Regions from separate parts of the Halomonas sp. M4R1S46 genome, predicted to be linked through region 3. Evidence: riboswitches for the same ligand, from Rfam matches in the RefSeq annotation. Region 3 holds a riboswitch; each other region holds the start of a gene.
What was found. Region 3 has a riboswitch for thiamine pyrophosphate ahead of tenA (thiaminase II). Riboswitches for the same ligand answer to the same signal wherever they lie in the genome.
Positions count from the first base shown of each region.

Region 1: linked by a shared signal. The riboswitch ahead of OCT48_RS15945 (sodium:solute symporter family transporter) and the one ahead of tenA (thiaminase II) in region 3 are both predicted to bind thiamine pyrophosphate.
Region 2: linked by a shared signal. The riboswitch ahead of OCT48_RS18660 (hydroxyethylthiazole kinase) and the one ahead of tenA (thiaminase II) in region 3 are both predicted to bind thiamine pyrophosphate.

Region 1 covers NZ_CP107008.1:3,440,827-3,446,662, reverse strand. The annotation lists gene OCT48_RS15955 (peroxidase-related enzyme) at 1-289, shown strand, start outside; gene OCT48_RS15950 (HNH endonuclease) at 354-1,124, shown strand; TPP riboswitch at 1,475-1,599, shown strand; gene OCT48_RS15945 (sodium:solute symporter family transporter) at 1,589-2,977, shown strand; gene ilvD (dihydroxy-acid dehydratase) at 3,047-4,735, shown strand; gene OCT48_RS15935 (hypothetical protein) at 4,740-5,836, shown strand, end outside.
Region 2 covers NZ_CP107008.1:4,036,987-4,042,822, forward strand. The annotation lists gene OCT48_RS18645 (response regulator transcription factor) at 1-202, shown strand, start outside; gene OCT48_RS18650 (ATP-binding protein) at 199-1,575, shown strand; gene OCT48_RS18655 (hypothetical protein) at 1,701-1,982, shown strand; TPP riboswitch at 2,026-2,128, shown strand; gene OCT48_RS18660 (hydroxyethylthiazole kinase) at 2,163-2,483, shown strand; gene thiE (thiamine phosphate synthase) at 2,473-3,087, shown strand; gene OCT48_RS18670 (DMT family transporter) at 3,106-3,981, opposite strand; gene OCT48_RS18675 (serine hydrolase) at 4,320-5,744, opposite strand.
Region 3 covers NZ_CP107008.1:2,773,669-2,779,504, reverse strand. The annotation lists gene OCT48_RS13030 (alpha-amylase family glycosyl hydrolase) at 1-1,376, opposite strand, end outside; gene thiC (phosphomethylpyrimidine synthase ThiC) at 1,476-3,365, opposite strand; TPP riboswitch at 3,439-3,578, opposite strand; gene tenA (thiaminase II) at 3,786-4,454, opposite strand; TPP riboswitch at 4,531-4,692, opposite strand; gene OCT48_RS13015 (lysophospholipid acyltransferase family protein) at 4,788-5,717, opposite strand; gene OCT48_RS13010 (DUF4870 family protein) at 5,722-5,836, opposite strand, start outside.

The sequences.
Region 1 (5,836 bases), 670 kb from region 3:
CAAGGACCCCCTGCTGGCCGACCAGGTGGCGGTCAACCATCGCACCGCGCCGATAAGCGAGCGTCACCGGGTGATGCTCGACTTCGCGCTGTACTGCGGCCTGGAGGTGGGCGAGCTCACCGACGACTGGGAGACGCGCCTCACCGAAGCCGGCTTTACCCGGGAGGATATCTGGGACATCGGCGCCATCGCCGCCTTCTTCGCCCTCTCCAATCGCCTGGTGACGCTTACCGCGACCCCGCCCAACGAGGCGTTCTACCTGATGGGCCGGGTGCCGAGGGAACAGTAAGGGCGCTGGCGTGTGCCGCCCCGCCAAGGTAGCGTGGTGCGGGGAAAACCGGAGAGAGGAAACCATGGTGGCAGAGCGACAGGCCTGGACGGACCAGGATCGGCTGCAGGTGCTGTCCCTCTATTGTCGGCTGACGTTTGGACAATTGCACAAGCGTCGGCCGGAGGTCATCGAGCTGGCCGAGCGTATGGGACGTTCGGCCAACTCCGTGGCGATGAAACTCACCAACTACGCGAGTCTCGATCCGGAGGTCCAGGCCTTGGGGAAGAAAGGCCTTACTGGTGCCTCTCGACAGGACCGCTTGCTCTGGCAGCGATTTATCGCCGACCCAGAGCCAGTGGCGAAGGAGTGCGAGGCAGCCTGGGCGGCACTTGAGGTCAACGAGCCGGCAGAGGGCGCAAGGGTCGAGAACGACGCCGACTTCACTGGCCAAGAGACGACTGGCCTGCAGAAGCGACGCATCGGCCAGCCTCTCTTCCGCAAGGCGGTGATGATCCGCTATGACACGCGCTGCGTGATCACGGGCCTGCGCCACGAAGACCTGCTGATCGCCAGCCATATCGTGCCCTGGCAGTCGCAGCCCGAGTCGCGACTCGACCCGGCCAACGGGCTCTGTCTCAATGCCCTGCACGATCGTGCCTTCGACAAGGGGCTGCTGGCTATCGATGAGCGGGATCGCATCCGCATCTCGTCGGAGCTGAGCGCAGAGGGTGTCGTGGGCCACCTGAAACACCAGCTACAGGACCTCGATGGCCGGCCATTGCGTCTGAAGGCCGAGGCCTTTCCCGATCGCGGCTATCTGGCCTGGCACTACCGGGAATGTTTTCGCCGGTAATGTCTTAGGCAATGTCCGAAAAGTGCCTGTGCTCGGCTATACGGCGTTAAAAATCGGCTCGTGCGCGAGCCGTTGCTCCTGCAGCAGCAATCGCCCCTCCCGCATCGGGCCCTCGAACAGGGCTACCCGCAGGCGCAGCAGGCGTTCGCTGACCCGGTTGTCGAAGGCGGCGTGGGGCTCGGCGAATCTCCGGTGCGGGTGCCCGGGGCGTGTTCCCTGGCTTCGGAGAAGGGCACGGCGGCTTTCCGGCGGCTGGTCGTTCGACATCGGACACTGTTATGTCATGCTGGCGTGTGAACGCGATATCGGCGAGTCGGCCGTCACTTGAGGTTCATCCAACACGATTCATTCACTGTCGCCAGGGGAGTCCCGCTCGACCGGATATTGCATCCGGCGGGGGCTGAGAGAGCGCTCGGCGCTGACCCTGGACCTGATCCGGTTCATGCCGGCGGAGGAAGCGCGACATGCCTTACCTGACGTCAGCCGTGCTTGGCGCGGCGCTGCTGTGTTTCACCGTGCTGGGCCTGCGGGCGCGGCGCGCCGACGGGCCCCTCGACGATTACGTCACCGCCCGCAACTCCCAGACGGCCTCCAGCCTTGGGCTCTCCTTCCTGGCCTCCGGCATGGGGGCCTGGATCCTCTTCGCCCCGCCGGAGATCGGCGCCTTCGTGGGTCCCGTGGCCCTGGCCGGCTACGCCATCGGCTCGGCATTGCCGTTCATCGTGCTGGGCCTGTTCGGGCCGGCCATCCGCCGGCGCCTGCCGGAGGGCCGCAGCATCGGCGAATACGCCGAGGCCTGCTTCGGGGCCGGGGTGCGGCGCTGGGTGTCGCTGGTATCCATCCTCTACATGGCCTGCTTCCTGGCCGCCGAGCTCACCGCCATCGGCGCCATCACCGGGCTGTTGTCCACGGTGCCGCCCGCGCTGGTGGTGATCGGGGTGGCCCTGGCCACGCTGCTCTACACGGCGCTGGGCGGCCTGCGCGCGAGCCTCGCCACCGATCGCTGGCAGGCCTGGCTGCTGCTGGCGCTGCTGGCCGTGGTCGGCGGGGTGGCCCTGGTCCGCCTGCCGGCGCTGCCGGCGGAGGCCGCGATGCCGTCGATCCCCACCGTCGACGCCCTGTCCGTGGCCCTGACCCTGGTGATCGCCGTCACCGCGGCGAACCTCTTCCACCAGGGCTACTGGCAGCGGGTCTGGGCGGCCCGGGACGCCCGGGCGCTGGGTCGTGGCGCCTGGCTGGGCGGCGCCGTCACCGTGCTGGTGGTGGCGGTGGTCGGCGGCCTCGGCATCCTCGCCGCCATGAGCGGGCTCGCCCTGGGCGAGCCGCCGATCCCCTTCTTCGCGCTGCTGGCCGGGGCGCCGGACTGGCTGGCGCTGCCGGCGCTGGTGCTGGCGGTGACCCTGGTCGCCTCCAGCGTGGATACCCTGCAGAACGGCATCGCCTCCCTGGTGGTGGCCGGGGCCGGGCGGCGGGGCCTGTCCCTGCCGGTGGCGCGCTGGGTCACGGTGGCGCTGATGGTGCCGGTGGTGGCCATCGCCCTGCAGGGGCTCTCGGTGTTGCGGCTGTTCCTGATCGCCGACCTGCTGTGCGCCGCCATCGTGGTGCCGGTGCTGCTGGGCCTGTGGTCACGGATGAGCGCCGCCGCGGCCCTGGCCGGCGGCGTGGCCGGCCTCGCCGGGGCCGTGCTGCCGGGCTGGCTGGCCAGCGGCAGCCTCGTGGCGGGCCTGCTGGCGGCGAGCTTCCCGGCCGGCGTGCCGACGCTGCCGCCCTTCCTCGGGGCGCTGCTCGCCTCCACCCTGGTCGGCCTGCTGGTGGCCTGGTGGCGACCGGCCCGGGCGTCGCATGCCACCTGAGCATTTGCCAGGCGGGGGGATGACGGCCACCCTCTGAAGGTCACCCGACCGAACAGAGGACGTCGCGTCATGAGCGATACGCCACAGGATCCGCGCCGCCGCCATTCCGCCCCGGTGGTGGATGGCGTCGGCAAGTCGGCCAGCCGCGCCATGCTGCGTGCGGTGGGCTTCACCGATGCCGACTTCGCCAAGCCCCAGGTGGGCATCGCCTCCACCTGGAGCCGCGTCACCCCCTGCAACAGCCATATCCATGAGCTGGCCGAGCAGGCCAGCGCCGGCGCCGATGCGGCCGGCGGCAAGGGCGTGATCTTCAATACCATCACCATCTCCGACGGCATCGCCAACGGCACCGAGGGCATGAAGTACTCGCTGGTGTCCCGGGAGGTGATCGCCGATTCCATCGAGACGGTGGCCGGCTGCGAGGGCTTCGATGGCCTGGTGGCCATCGGCGGCTGCGACAAGAACATGCCCGGCTGCCTGATCGGCCTGGCGCGGCTCGACCGGCCCAGCGTCTTCGTCTACGGCGGCACCATCCTGCCCGGCGAGGGACACACCGACATCGTTTCGGTGTTCGAGGCCATGGGCGCCCACAGTCGCGGCGATCTCGACCTCATCGAGGTCAAGCAGATCGAGGAGACGGCGATCCCCGGCCCCGGCGCCTGCGGCGGCATGTACACCGCCAACACCATGGCCTCGGCCATCGAGGCCCTGGGCATGAGCCTGCCCGGCAGCTCGGCGCAGAATGCCGTGTCCCGGGCCAAGCACGGAGACAGCCGGGCGGCGGGGGAGGCGGTGCTGACGCTGCTCGAGCACGACATCAAGCCCTCGGACATCATGACCCGCGAGGCCTTCGAGAACGCCATCACCATGGTCATCGCGCTCGGCGGCTCCACCAACGCGGTGCTGCACCTGATCGCCATGGCCGATGCGGTGGGCGTGCCGCTCACCCTCGGCGACTTCACCGAGATCGGGCGGCGGGTGCCGGTGCTCGCCGACCTGCGGCCCAGCGGCCAGTACATGATGAGCGAGCTGGTCGAGATCGGCGGCATCCAGCCGCTGATGAAGACCCTGCTCGAGGCGGGGCTGCTGCATGGCGACTGCCTGACCGTGACCGGGCGGACCCTGGCGGAGAACCTGGCGGACGTCGCGCCCTACCCCGAGGGCCAGACGATCATCGCCCCCCTCGAGGCGCCGCTGAAGGCCGAGAGCCACCTGCGCATCCTGCACGGCAACCTGGCCCCGCAGGGCGCGGTGGCCAAGATCACCGGCAAGGAGGGCATCCGCTTCTCCGGCACGGCCCGGGTGTTCGGCTCCGAGGAGGAGGCCCAGGCGCGCATCAACGACGGCAGCGTGGTGGCCGGCGAGGTGGTGGTGATCCGCTACGAGGGTCCCCGCGGCGGGCCCGGCATGCGCGAGATGCTCACTCCCACCTCGGCGATCATGGGACGCGGGCTCGGCAGCGAGGTGGCCCTGATCACCGACGGCCGCTTCTCCGGCGGCAGCCATGGCTTCGTGGTCGGCCATGTCACCCCCGAGGCCTTCGACGGCGGGCCCCTGGCGCTGGTCGAGGACGGCGACACCATCACCATCGATGCCGAGGCCGACACCCTCGAGGTGGCCCTCGACGATGCCGAGCTCGCGCGTCGCCGGGCCGCCTGGCAGCCGCCGGCACCGCGCTATACCCGCGGGGTGCTGGCCAAGTATGCCCGCACGGTCAGTTCCGCCTCGACGGGGGCGGTGACCGACCGGCCGGTATAGCGCCATGCACCGGGTCCGTGCCGCCGGGCGCGCGACCCGGCCGGCGCTGCTGCTGGCGCTGGTGCTGCTGGCAGGCTGCGCCAGCGCACCGGCCTGGCGGGCGGCAGCCCCGCCCGACCGGGGGCACTGCCTGGCCCTGCTCACCGCCTTCGATGCCGCGGTGGGCGGGGCGGGCGTCGGTGATGCCGGCCGGGCCCGGGTCGCCGGCTTCCCCTACCTGCGCACCGATCGCCTGCTGGCGAGCTTCGCCCCGGAGCTGCGCCATCAGCCCGACGCCCCGCGCTATATCGACTGGCTCGGGCGGATGCGGCGGGGCGATGCCGAGGCGCGGCGGATCGAGGCCGCCAACCTGCCGGCCCCGGCACGCCAGCGCCTGACCCGGCGCACCGGTGGCGAGGCGCCGGCCGCGGCGGCCAACGCCTGCGCCGACCGGCTGCTGGCCGAGGAGCTGCTGGGGCCGGAGGATGGCCCGGCGCGGGCGGCGCTGCGCGAGGCCGCGGTCGCGCCCGATCACTATGTGGATACCTGGCGGGTGCTGGGGCTCTATCCCCTCACGCGGGTCGGGCTGTCCCTGGGCTATGGGCGCTGGCGGAACGACTACCTGGCCGGCTTCGACGGGCCCTTCCCGCCCCGGGGCGAGGCGCGACGCTACGCGCCCGAGCTGCCGGAGGGGCCGTCGCTGGACGGCGAGTCCGCCGCCCGGCTGGTGCGCGAGGCACCGCGCGGCCCCCTGGGGCTGGTCGACCTCGACGATGACGCCCTGCGGCGCCTGGCGGCGCACCACGCGCCGGTGTTCGCCATCGAGACCCGGGGCCATGACGACCGCCTCGGCGCGCCCGTCTGGCGGCGGGGCCCGGCGGGACCGCTGCCGGCGGTGGACACCAATCGGCCGGTGGCCGACGTGCGCCTCGCCCATACCCGCTTCCGGGGGCATGTCCTGCCGCAACTCGTCTATACGGTGTGGTTTCCGGCGCGGACCCGGCTGGGGGCCTTCGACATCCTCGGCGGACGCCTGGACGGGGTGGTGTGGCGGGTGACCCTGGGGCCCGATGGCCGGCCGTTGATCCATGACAGCATCCACGCCTGCGGCTGCTATCACCT
Region 2 (5,836 bases), 1.3 Mb from region 3:
GGAGTTCCTCAGCCACCCGGGACGGGTCTTCACGCGGGATACTCTGACCCGGCTGGTCTATGGCTGGGACGAGGACGTCGAGAGCAACGCCATCGAGGTCCACGTGCACCACCTGCGCCGCAAGCTCGCCCCCGAGCTGATCCGCACCCTGCGCGGCATCGGCTACGTGATGGACAAGCCGCCCCGGGACGGCGGCGAATGAGCTCGATCCGCCGCCGTACCCTGGGGATCGTGCTGCTGGTGTTCGGGCTCAGCATGCTGGTGATCGGCGTCACCAGCTACCGGGATGCCGCCCACGAGGTCGAGGAGCTGTTCGACGCCCGCCTGACCCAGAACGCCCGACTCCTCGAGGGCCTGATGCGCGCCCCGCTGCCCGAGGAGCGCCGCGACGCCCTGCTGGCCAGCCTCGAGAGCGCCCTGCAACGGGCCGACCAGGCCGACCAGCGCATCGCCGGCCATCGCTACGAGAGCAAGCTGACCTTCCAGGTCTGGCGAGGGGACACCCTGCTGCTGCGCTCGGCCAGCGCGCCGCCGAGGCCCTTCACCCCGCTGCGTGACGGCTACGAGGACGTGCAGCTGGACGACAATGACTGGCGGGTCTACGCCCTGAGCGGGCCCGATGACGGCCTGCGGGTGCTGGTCGGCGAGCGGGAGGACGTGCGGGGCGAGCTGGTGCGGCTCATCGCGCTGCGCACCCTGATGTCGGACCTCGTCGGGCTCCCGGTGCTGGCGCTGCTGCTGTGGTGGGCCATCGGCTGGGGGCTCCGCCCGCTGTCCCGCATGGCCGACCAGATCCGGAGCCGCGATCCCCAGCACCTGCCCCCCCTGCCCACCTCGCCGCTGCCCCGGGAGCTCGCCACCATCGCCGGCGCCCTGAATCGGCTGCTCGAGCGGATCCGTGACATGCGCACCCGGGAGAAGCGCTTCATCGCCGATGCCGCCCACGAGCTGCGCACCCCGCTGGCGGTGCTGGACCTGCACGCCCAGAACGCCCTGGCCACCCAGGACCCGGACGACCGCCGCGAGGCGCTCACCCAGTTGCGCGACGGGGTCGCCCGGGCCACCCGCCTGGTCACCCAGCTGCTGACCCTGGCCCGCCTGGACCCCGAACAGGAGGCCGATGCCACGGGCCAGCCGGTCGACCTGCTCCACGAGACCCGCGAGGCCCTGGCCGAACTGATGCCCCTGGCCGCCGATCGCGGCCAGGACATCCGGCTCGACGCCGACGAGGGCGCCGACTGGGGGCTGATCGCCGAGCCCGGCGCCATCGGCACCCTGGTACAGAACCTGGTCGGCAACGCCCTGCAGCACTCGCCGCAGGGCGCCCGAGTGCGAGTCTCGCTGACGGCCAGGGCGCACCATCTCGGCCTGAGCGTCGATGACCAGGGCAGCGGCATTCCCCCGGCCCGGCGTGCCCAGGCCCTCGAGCGCTTCCACCGCGCCGGGCCCGGAGCCGGGGCCGGCCTCGGCCTGTCCATCGTCGACCGCCTCGTGCAGCGCCATGGCGGCCACCTGGAGCTGGACGCGGCGCCCGGCGGCGGGCTGCGCGTCGTCGCCCGACTGCCCCGGCGCTGACCGCCTCGCGTCACCGTTGTTATCGAAATGTCATCGTTGTTTAAGCGCCCCTTAAGCTGACGCCCCTAACGTGGTTACATCGTGAGCCTTGATGACGACAACAACGACACGGGAGGAGCATGCCGATGACACAGGCGATGCCGATGGCGTCGACCGCCGCCCGGCAGCGAGCCGGCTGGCTGGTGATGGGCGGGGTGCTGGTGCTCGCCGCGGGCGGCCTGATCGCCTGCTGGGGCAAGGTCGGCCTGCCGCTGGGCCTGATCGGCCTGGCCGCCGCGGCGACCGCGCTGCTGCGCCCGGAGCGCGATGATCCCGGCGAGCCCGAGACCGCCAGCCGCACGCGGAGTCTCCAGCACCTCAGCCAGGCCAGCCTGCTGACCCTGGTGGCCCTGCAGCTGGCGGCCTGAACCGCCGCGCCTTTACAGCCTGCGGCCGAACGGGGATAGTGACGACTGACGACAGGGGCGCCGGCGCGGCAAGCCGCACCGGCTGAGAGGCACCCTCATCACCTGACCCGGATAATGCCGGCGGAGGGAGTCGTGCCGGCTCACCTCCGGGCCCGCGCCTCCCCTCCCCCGGGAGGCCCTATGCATTCCATCGATCCCGCCGAGCACCTGGCTCGGGTGCGCGCGTCCACGCCGCTGGTCCACAACATCACCAACCATGTGGCGATGAACACCATGGCCAATGTGCTGCTGGCCCTGGGGGCCTCGCCCGCCATGGCGCATGCCCGCGAGGAGGTGACCGAGTTCGCCGCCCTGGCGAGTGCCCTGGCCGGCTATGCCGCCGCCGGCGAGTCCGCCGCCGGCCCGGGCAGCTTCGCCGTGGCCTTCCTCGATGCCCTCCATGCCCTGGACGGCCCCACTCTCACCGCGCGCACGCGCCTGGAGATCACCGATGCGAGTTGACCTGTCCCTCTACCTGGTCACCGACCCGGGCCTGTGCGAGGCCCGCGGGCTGGTCGAGACCGTCATGGCCGCGGTGCGCGGGGGGGTGACCCTCGTGCAGCTGCGCGACAAGCATGCCAGCGACGCCGAGTTCGTGCCCCTGGCGCGCCGGCTCAAGACGGCACTGGCCGGCAGCGGCGTGCCCTTGATCATCAACGATCGCCTGGAGGTGGCGCTGGCCAGCGGTGCCGATGGCCTGCATATCGGCCAGGACGACGGCGAGGTGGCCGATGCCCGCGCGGCCCTGGGCCCCGAGGCCATCCTCGGCCTCTCGGTGCAGACCCATGGGCAGTTGGCCCGGATCGACGCGGGGCGGCTCGACTACCTGGGCCTGGGGCCGGTCTTCGCCACCCCGTCAAAGCACGACCACGCCCAGCCCTTGGGCTTCGCGGGCCTGGCCGAGCTGGTGGCGGCGAGCCCCCTGCCGACGGTGGCCATCGGCGGGCTCAAGGCCGAGCACGCCCGGGACGTGTACCGGGCAGGGGCCGACGGCCTGGCGGTGATCTCCGCCATCTGCGGCACCCCGGATCCCGAGGCCGCCGCCCGCGCCTTCCCGAGACGCTGAGCCCGGCTGCCCGCGCGCCTAGGCGCTGGGGCGGCGGTTCAGGGCGGTGCGTCGCTCGTGATAGGCGATGGCCAGGCCGCTGACGATGATCAGCGAGCCGCCCAGTAACACCCACAGGTCCGGCACCTCGTCCCAGATTCCCCAGCCCAGCAGCACCGCCCACAGCAGGGCCGTGTAGTCGAAGGGCGCGGCCAGCGCTGCCGGGGCATGGCGGAAGGCGAGGGTCAGTCCGGCCATGGCCCCCACCCCGAGGCAACCGGCCGTGAGGAAGGCCGGCCAGTGCAGGGCGGCAGGCGTCTGCCAGACCCAGGGCAGGGTCGTGGCCGAGACCAGCAACGGCACCAGGGTAGTGTAGAAGACCATCGCCCAGAGGTGCTCGCGCTCGCCGTAGCGACGCGCGGTGATCATGGTCAGGGCGTAGAACACCGCCGCCGCCACCACCACCAGGGCCCCGGGCTGGAAGCTGTCGCCGCCCGGCCGGACCACCACCAGCACCCCGACGAAGCCCAGCAGGGTGGCCAGGACCGTGAAGCGGTCGACCCGCTCGCCGAGCAGCGGCACCGACAGCAGGGTCACGAACAGCGGCGCGGCGAAGGCGATGGCGGTGGTCTCGGCCAGCGGCAGCAGGGTCAGCCCCCACATGAAGCAGATCATGGTGCCGGTGAAGATCAGGCCACGCAGCAGGTGCACCCCCGGCCGCCGGGTGCGCAGGGTCCGCAGCCCGCCGTTGAACCGGGCGATCAGCAGAATCAGCGGCAACGAGACCAGGGTGCGGAAGAAGATGATCTGCAGCGGCGAATGGGTCTCGCCCAGCCACTTGGTGATGGCGTCGCCCAACGCCAGGCACAGCACCCCACCACACATGTACAGGATGCCCTTCAGCGACGATGACATGCGAACCGCCTCCTTGCGTCGGCTCCCCCGGGACCCGGGGAGGGAGAAAAAACCACCCCGCCGGCGAAACCGGCGGGGCGAGGATTCCCTACCAACCTAAGGGGAGCCGTGGACGGCGGCAAGTCTTCCGGGCAGGTTCACAAGGCTATGGCATTTGGGTATGACGAGGGGCGCCGGGGACAGGTCGGAGAGGAGGTCCTACGCCATGGATGGCGTCGGTAGCGCCCAGGGATGGGTTTACAGCGCCTCCTCGAAGACCTGTCGCCGGATCAGCCCCGAGCGACACGGCTAACTGCGATCATCCTAAGAAGGCTCCGGATGGACAAGCCATCGAGAGATCAGAGGCTGGCCTGGACCACCATGCACTCCATGCCCTGAGCCTGCAGGCGCCGGCAGGCACTGCGGGCCTGCCCCTCCTGCATGTCCACCAGGCGCGCGCGATAGACGCCCGCGCCGTCGACACGGGGCACCGAGACCCGGGCATCTGCCAGCTCGGTGGCCAGGCGATCGGCCGCCCGGGCGGCCAGGCGCCGGGCGTGGTCGGCATCGCTGAAGGCACCGATCTGCACGCCCCAGCCGCCATTGGCCGCATCGCCCTCGGCGAGCACCTGGCGGATGGGATCGTCGGGAGACGTCACCGGGGCCGAGTCCACGCTGCCGACCGCCGTCGTCGGCGGCGTCTCGACAGGCTCGGCCATGACGGGCCGGGCCGGCACCAGGGTCTCGTCGATGGAGGGGGCGACGGCCGTCGGGGTGCCGGCCGTAGCGGCCTCCGCCGGCTCGGCAGGTGCCGGCCGGGCCCTGACCGGGCTCGCGGGGGTGGTGGTGGTATCGAGGCTCGCCAGCATCTGCCCCGCGGGGCGCGTCGGCGCCGCGGCGCCGGGCATCAGGCGCCCGCCGGCGATCTGGGTGCGGGCCAGCCAGCCGCGGCCATCGGCCAGGGAGGCCCGCACGAAGCCGCGATCCAGCAGTTCGGCCATGTGCTCGTCCCGGGAGGCGGCGGTGAAGCCGCCCATCACCACCGACAGCATGCGCCGCCCGTCACGCACCGCCGAGGTCGCCACGTTGAAGCCCGAGGCCCGGATGAAGCCGGTCTTGAGGCCGTCGGTGCCGGGGTAGTTGGCGAGCAGGCGATTGTGGCCACGATAGGTCTTGCCCCGCCAGGTGAAGCGCTGCAGCGAGAAGTAGGGATAGTACTGGGGGAAGTCGAGCATCAGCCGCCGCGACAGCACGGCCATGTCCCGGGCGGTGGTGATCTGGCGGTCATCCGGCAGCCCGGAGGCGTTGCGGAAGGTGGTGTCGTGCATGCCCAGCTCCCGGGCCCGGTCGGTCATCATCCGGGCGAAGTGCGCCTCGCTGCCGCCCAGCGCCTCGGCGACCACCACGGCCACGTCGTTGGCCGACTTTACGACCAGCGACTCGATGGCCGTCTCCACCGGGATCCGCTCGCCGGGCTTGAGGTACAGCTTGGTGGCCGGCATGGCCGCCGCCGCCGCCGATACGGGCAGGCGGTCATCGAGGCTCATGCTGCGTCCCTCGAGGGCCTCGAAGAGCAGGTAGAGGGTCATCATCTTGGTCAGCGAGGCCGGGTAGCGAGGCGCATCGGCATTCTCGGCGTAGAGGATCTCGTGGGTGTCGGCATCGATGACGATGCCGGCATAGCGCGGATTCCCCGCCTGGGCGGCGCCGGCCACGACCAGCAGGCCGGCCAGCAACGTGACGACGGCGGCCTGGCGCCACCGCAGGAAGCTCGTGGACCCCATTGACGTTCCCCTGATGTTTGGCTTGCTACATGAGTGCATTATGACCCACCCAGCCAGCCTGTACAGGGCGAAAGGCGCCAATTGCCTGCCCG
Region 3 (5,836 bases):
CGCAGGCCCAGCATCAGCTGCTGGCTGCACAGGAAGCGCGGCACCTGCCAGGGATCCGGGCCGCGGCGCGTGCCCTTCATGGCATCGAACCAGGTGATGTTGATCTCGTAGGGACTGTCCTGGCCGTCGTCCCGGGTGCGCATGCTGACGAAGCCCCCGAAGCGGTGCATCAGCTCGAGCAGCGCCTCGATCTCGTGGGGCGGCAGCCAGCCCTCCAGGGGGCGCACGCCGATGCCGTCGTGGCTGGCGGTGAAGTTGAGGAAGCCGCAGCCCGGCGGCAGCGCCGGCAGGCCCTTCAGCCAGGCGGCCAGGGTGCCCGCCTCGCCGCTGGTCAGGGTGTGCAGCAGCAGCGGCGGCAGGGGGAACTGGTAGACCAGATGCGCCTCGTCGGGCGTCGCCGGCTCTGGGCTGGCCTCGTCGAGCCACTCGAGCCCCCCGCCCGAAAGACGTTCCAGACCGAAGTAGTCGAGGTTCTCCGGGTGGGGGACGTTGGTCTCGGTGAGGATCAGCGTCCCCGGGGCCACATGGTCGACGATGGCCCGCAGCAGACGCACCACCTCGTGGGTCTGGGGGAGATGGATGCAGGAGGTGCCGACCTCCTTCCACAGGTAGGCGATGGCGTCCAGGCGGATCACCCGGGCCCCCTGGGACAGGTAGAAGAGCAGGATGCCCACGAACTCCAGCAACACGTCCGGGTTGGCGAAGTTCAGGTCGATCTGGTCCTCGGAGAAGGTCGCCCACAGGTGTCGGGGGCCGCGCCGGGTAGGCACCTTGACCAGCAGCGGCGAGTTGCGCGGGCGCACCACCGCGGAGAGGTCGGTGTCCGGCGCCATCTCGATGAAGTAGTCGCGGCCCGGCTGGCTGCCGGCGAGGTAGTCGACGAACCACAGCGATTCCCGCGAGACATGGTTGAGCACCAGGTCGACCATCAGGTCGAAGCGCTCGGCCAGGCGGCGTACCTGGTGCCAGTCGCCGAGGGCCGGGTCGACCTCCCGGTAGTGGATGACCGAGAAGCCGTCGTCGCTGCTCCAGGGAAAGAACGGCAGCAGGTGGACCCCGCTGAAGGTATCGGCGAGGCGGCTCGCGAGGAAGTCGTCGAGCACGTCGAGGGGCGCGCCCTCGCCGTCGACCAGGCTGTCGCCGTAGGTGATCAGCCACTGGTCGCGCTCGCTCCACAGCGGGCGGGCCTCGGGCGTCTTGGCTTCGGCGGATTCCCCCACGGGGTGCAGCGATGGGGCCTGGTGCGCCAGGAGGGTGAGCAGGCGGCGCAGCACCTCATCGGCGCGTGGGCCGTAGAGATGGCTCAGGTGACGGTGGGCCCGCTCGCGGAAGCGGGCGGGGTCGAGCGGGGTCGAGCGCGAGGAGGCATGGGGCATGGGGGCTACCGCCGTGTGATCCACTTTCCCTGACCATGCAGGGGACGTGCCAGTGGCCGCACGGCGGTACCGGCGGCGGGAGGGCCCCGCCGCCGCGCCTCACACCTCCTTGTACAGCTCGGCGCCGGTCTGGCGGAACTTCTCGGCCTGCTCCTCCATTCCCTGCATCACGGCCGCCTGGTCACCCTCGAGGCCCCTGTCCCGAGCATAGTCGCGGACCTCCTGGCTGATCTTCATCGAGCAGAACTTCGGCCCGCACATGGAGCAGAAGTGCGCCACCTTGGCGGAGTCCTTGGGCAGGGTCTCGTCGTGGTACTCCCGGGCGGTGTCCGGGTCGAGGCCCAGGTTGAACTGGTCCTCCCAGCGGAACTCGAAGCGCGCCTTGGACAGCGCGTTGTCACGCCTTTGCGCTGCAGGATGCCCCTTGGCCAGGTCGGCGGCGTGGGCGGCGATCTTGTAGGTGATGATGCCGGTCTTGACGTCGTCCTTGTTGGGCAGGCCCAGGTGCTCCTTGGGCGTCACGTAGCAGAGCATGGCGCAGCCGTACCAGCCGATCATCGCCGCGCCGATGCCGGAGGTGATGTGGTCATAGCCGGGCGCGATGTCGGTGGTCAGCGGCCCGAGGGTGTAGAAGGGCGCCTCGTCGCACTCGGCGAGCTGCTTGTCCATGTTCTCCTTGATCAGGTGCATGGGCACGTGACCGGGCCCCTCGATCATCACCTGGACGTCGTGCTGCCAGGCGATACGGGTCAGCTCGCCCAGGGTTTCCAGCTCGGCGAACTGGGCCTCGTCGTTGGCGTCCGCCACCGAGCCCGGGCGCAGGCCGTCGCCCAGCGAGAAGGCGACATCATAGCGCTTGCAGATCTCGCAGATTTCCTCGAAGTGGGTGTAGAGGAAGCTCTCCTGGTGGTGGTAGAGGCACCACTTGGCCATGATCGAGCCGCCCCGGGAGACGATGCCGGTGACCCGCTTGGCGGTCAGCGGCACATAGCGCAGCAGCACGCCGGCATGGATGGTGAAGTAGTCCACGCCCTGCTCGGCCTGCTCGATCAGGGTGTCGCGGAACACCTCCCAGGTCAGGTCCTCGGCCACGCCGCCCACCTTCTCCAGCGCCTGGTAGATGGGCACAGTGCCGATCGGCACCGGGGCGTTGCGGATGATCCATTCCCGGGTCTCGTGGATGTTGGCCCCGGTGGAGAGGTCCATGATGGTGTCCGAGCCCCAGCGGATGCCCCAGGTCATCTTGTCGACCTCGTCCTCGATGGAGGAGGTCACCGCCGAGTTGCCGAGGTTGCCGTTGATCTTCACCAGGAAGTTGCGGCCGATGATCATCGGCTCGGATTCCGGGTGGTTGATGTTGCTGGGGATGATGGCGCGGCCGGCGGCCACCTCGTCGCGCACGAACTCCGGGGTGATCTCCTCGGGGAGTCGGGCGCCGAAGCCCTGGCCCGCATGCTGGTGGCCGAGGATGCGCTCGACCTCCTCGGTGCCGAGCGCCTGGCGGCGCTGGTTTTCCCGAATGGCGATGAATTCCATCTCCGGGGTGACGATGCCCTGGCGGGCATAGTGCAGCTGGGTGACGTTGTGCCCTTCCCTGGCGCGGCGCGGGGTGCGGGTCAGGTCGAAGCGCAGCGGGGCGAGCATGGGGTCGTTGGCGCGGCGGCGGCCGTACTCGGAGGTGGGGCCGTCGAGCAGCTCGGTGTCGCCGCGCTCCTCGATCCAGCCGCGGCGCAGCTCGGGCAGGCCGCGGCGCAGGTCGATCTCGGCCTCGGGGTCCGTGTAGGGGCCGGAGGTGTCATAGACCAGCAGCGGCGGGTTGGCCTCGTCGGCGCCGGAGGTGCGGGTCGGCGACAGGGCGATCTCGCGGAAAGGCACGCGGATGTCGGGGCGCGAGCCCTCGACGTAGCGCTTGCGCGAGCCGGGCAGGGCCTGGATGGCGGCCTCGTCGACGCGGGCGCTCTCGGCGAGGAAGTGATCGGTCTTGGCCATGGGAGTCTCCTTGGGGTCCATCACGGTTGTGGTTGTATCGGGAGGAGACGTAGGCGGGGCGTCGTCCGGCGGGGCCGGGGCGTCGCTTGATCCCTACGCTGGTACCCTCCCCGTGGTCAGGGAATTAGCCAGTTCAGGTTCAACGGGATCCATGCTCGGGCGCCTCGCGCCGCATGATCTCAGCCGTCATCAACGGCACCCCGTCAAGCGTTGTGGTGCCCGCCATCGCCGGCGGGCGGAGTCATCGTGGCTACATGCTTGCCTCGGTCTCGGGGCTGATCCGTCGACAGGTCTGCGAGGGGGCGCTGTGAACCCCTCCCTGGGCGCTACCGACGCCATCCATGGCGTAGGACCCCCTCTTAGACCTGTCGCCGGCGCCCCGTACGTCGTGGCAGCCGCGACGGTCTTGCTCGGCAGTGGTTAGTCCGCGCGATCCAGGCCCATCTGCCAGAAATCGATCTCGAGCCGCGTGGCATCGCGGAAGATGGTCGCCAGGCGCGCGAAGCGCTCCGGCGTGACCTCGGCCAGCCGGGCGTCGAGCCAGGCCCGCTCGTCGTGCATGGCGGCCTGGAAGGCGTCGCCCTCGTACATGGCGATCCAGGCATCATAGGGGTTGGCCGCACCGCGCATCGTGGAGGCCTGGGCGTTCAGCCAGTTCGCGATCTCGCCGTAGCCGATCAGGCAGGGGGCGAGCGCCACGTGCAGGTCGAGCAGGTCGCCGCGGCTGCCGGTGTCGAGCACGTAGCGGGTATAGGCGAGGGTGGCCCGGGCCTCGGGCAGCCGGGCCAGGTCGTCCTCGGTGATGCCCCACTCGCGGCAGTAGCCGACATGCAGGTCGAGCTCCACGTCGAGGATGGTCTTCAGGCCCTCGAAGGCGTGGCGCAGCTCGGCCAGGGTCTGGCTCTTGTAGGCGGCCAGGGCATAGGCCCGGGAGAAATGCACCAGGAACAGGTAGTCCTGTTCCAGGTAGTGGCGGAAGGCGTCCTCGTCGAGCCGGCCGGCGCCCAGCGCGCGGACGAAGTCGTGCTCGATATAGGCGCGCCAGTCCTGCTGGCAGGCATCGGTCAGGTCGCTGAAGCGGTAGCCCATCTTGCCTCCGGTGCGGTCGGGATCCGGGGGCGAGCGAAGCGGAAGACGGGAGGAGGGCCGGACGGAAAGGGGCGTGCCGGGCCCACCGCCTGATTCCCTACGCCGGTTCACGTGCGGGCCTGCGCCACGCACCCACCCGGATCAGGTTCCACGGGATCGGCGCTGGGTTCTCTCGATCGCTCTCGAAGTCGAACCTGCGCCATCTCAGCCGGTTCCACCGGCACCCCGTCAAGCGAGTAGGGCCAGTCTAGCAGCTTGGATCGGCATTACCAGCCCCGGCAGGACAGCGGTCCCGTCGGGGCCGGTGGGCGGGAGCCTATGAGGCGGCTGGCCTCAGTAGAGGCGGAAGCGCTTCCAGTCGGCGCGTCCCGCCTCGCGCTCGGGGACCTTGCGATAGCGCTTGTATTCCCACTGGTACTGGGCCGGGTCCAGGGCGATGGCCGCCTCCACGCTGGCGTTGACGCCGGCGGCGGAGCTCGCCTCGTCGGCATCGTAGACCCGGGCGTCGGCGGCCAGGAAGTGCAGGGCGAAGCCGCGCCCGGGCAGGCGCCGGGCGACGCCGGTGACCACCCGGGCCTCGGTGCGCGCGACCAGCTTGGGCAGCAGGGTGGCGGTGTAGGCCGGGCGACCGAAGAAGGGTGCGAAGACCCCGCTGCCCCAGTCCGGCTCCTGGTCCGGGAGGATGCCCACCGCCTCGCAACGCTTGAGCGCCTTGAGCAGGGCCGCCACGCCACGGGGGTTGGTGGGCACCAGGCGAGCCCCCTGGCGCTCGCGGCCCTGGCGGGTCACCGGGTCCAGGGCGGCGAGCTTGGGTGGCTCGTACATGGCGGTGAAGGGGAAGTGGCTCGACAGCCAGAAGTTGAGGATCTCCCAGTTGCCGAAATGCGGGGCCAGCACGATCACCCCGCGGCCCTCGGCGCGGGCCTCGTCGAGCAGCTCGCGGCCATGGACCTCGAGGATCGAGGCCGCCACCCGCGACGGGTCGCCCATCCAGGCGAAGCCCAGCTCGAGCATGGTGGCGCTGGAGTGGGTCAGGCTGTCCCGGGCCAGGCGACGTCGTTCGGCCTCGCCAAGCGTGGGGTAGGCCTGGGCCAGGTTGACCCGGGTGACCCGTCGCTCCCGGGAGCTGACGGCCTGGACGAGGGGGCCGGCGAGGCGGGCCAGTCGCCACAACGGGGCCGGCCGCCAGGCGGACAGCCAGCGCCACAGGGTGGCGACGGCGCGGGCCTGGTGGCGGCCGGCGTTGGTCTGCGCTGCTGCCATGGCCTCAGACCAGCCAGGTGTCCGGGTTGTCCGGTGCGCGCTTCTCCTGCAGGCCCTTGAAGCCCTTGACGCAGCGGATGATCAGCCACACGGCCAGGGCGATCAGCAGCGGGAAGCCG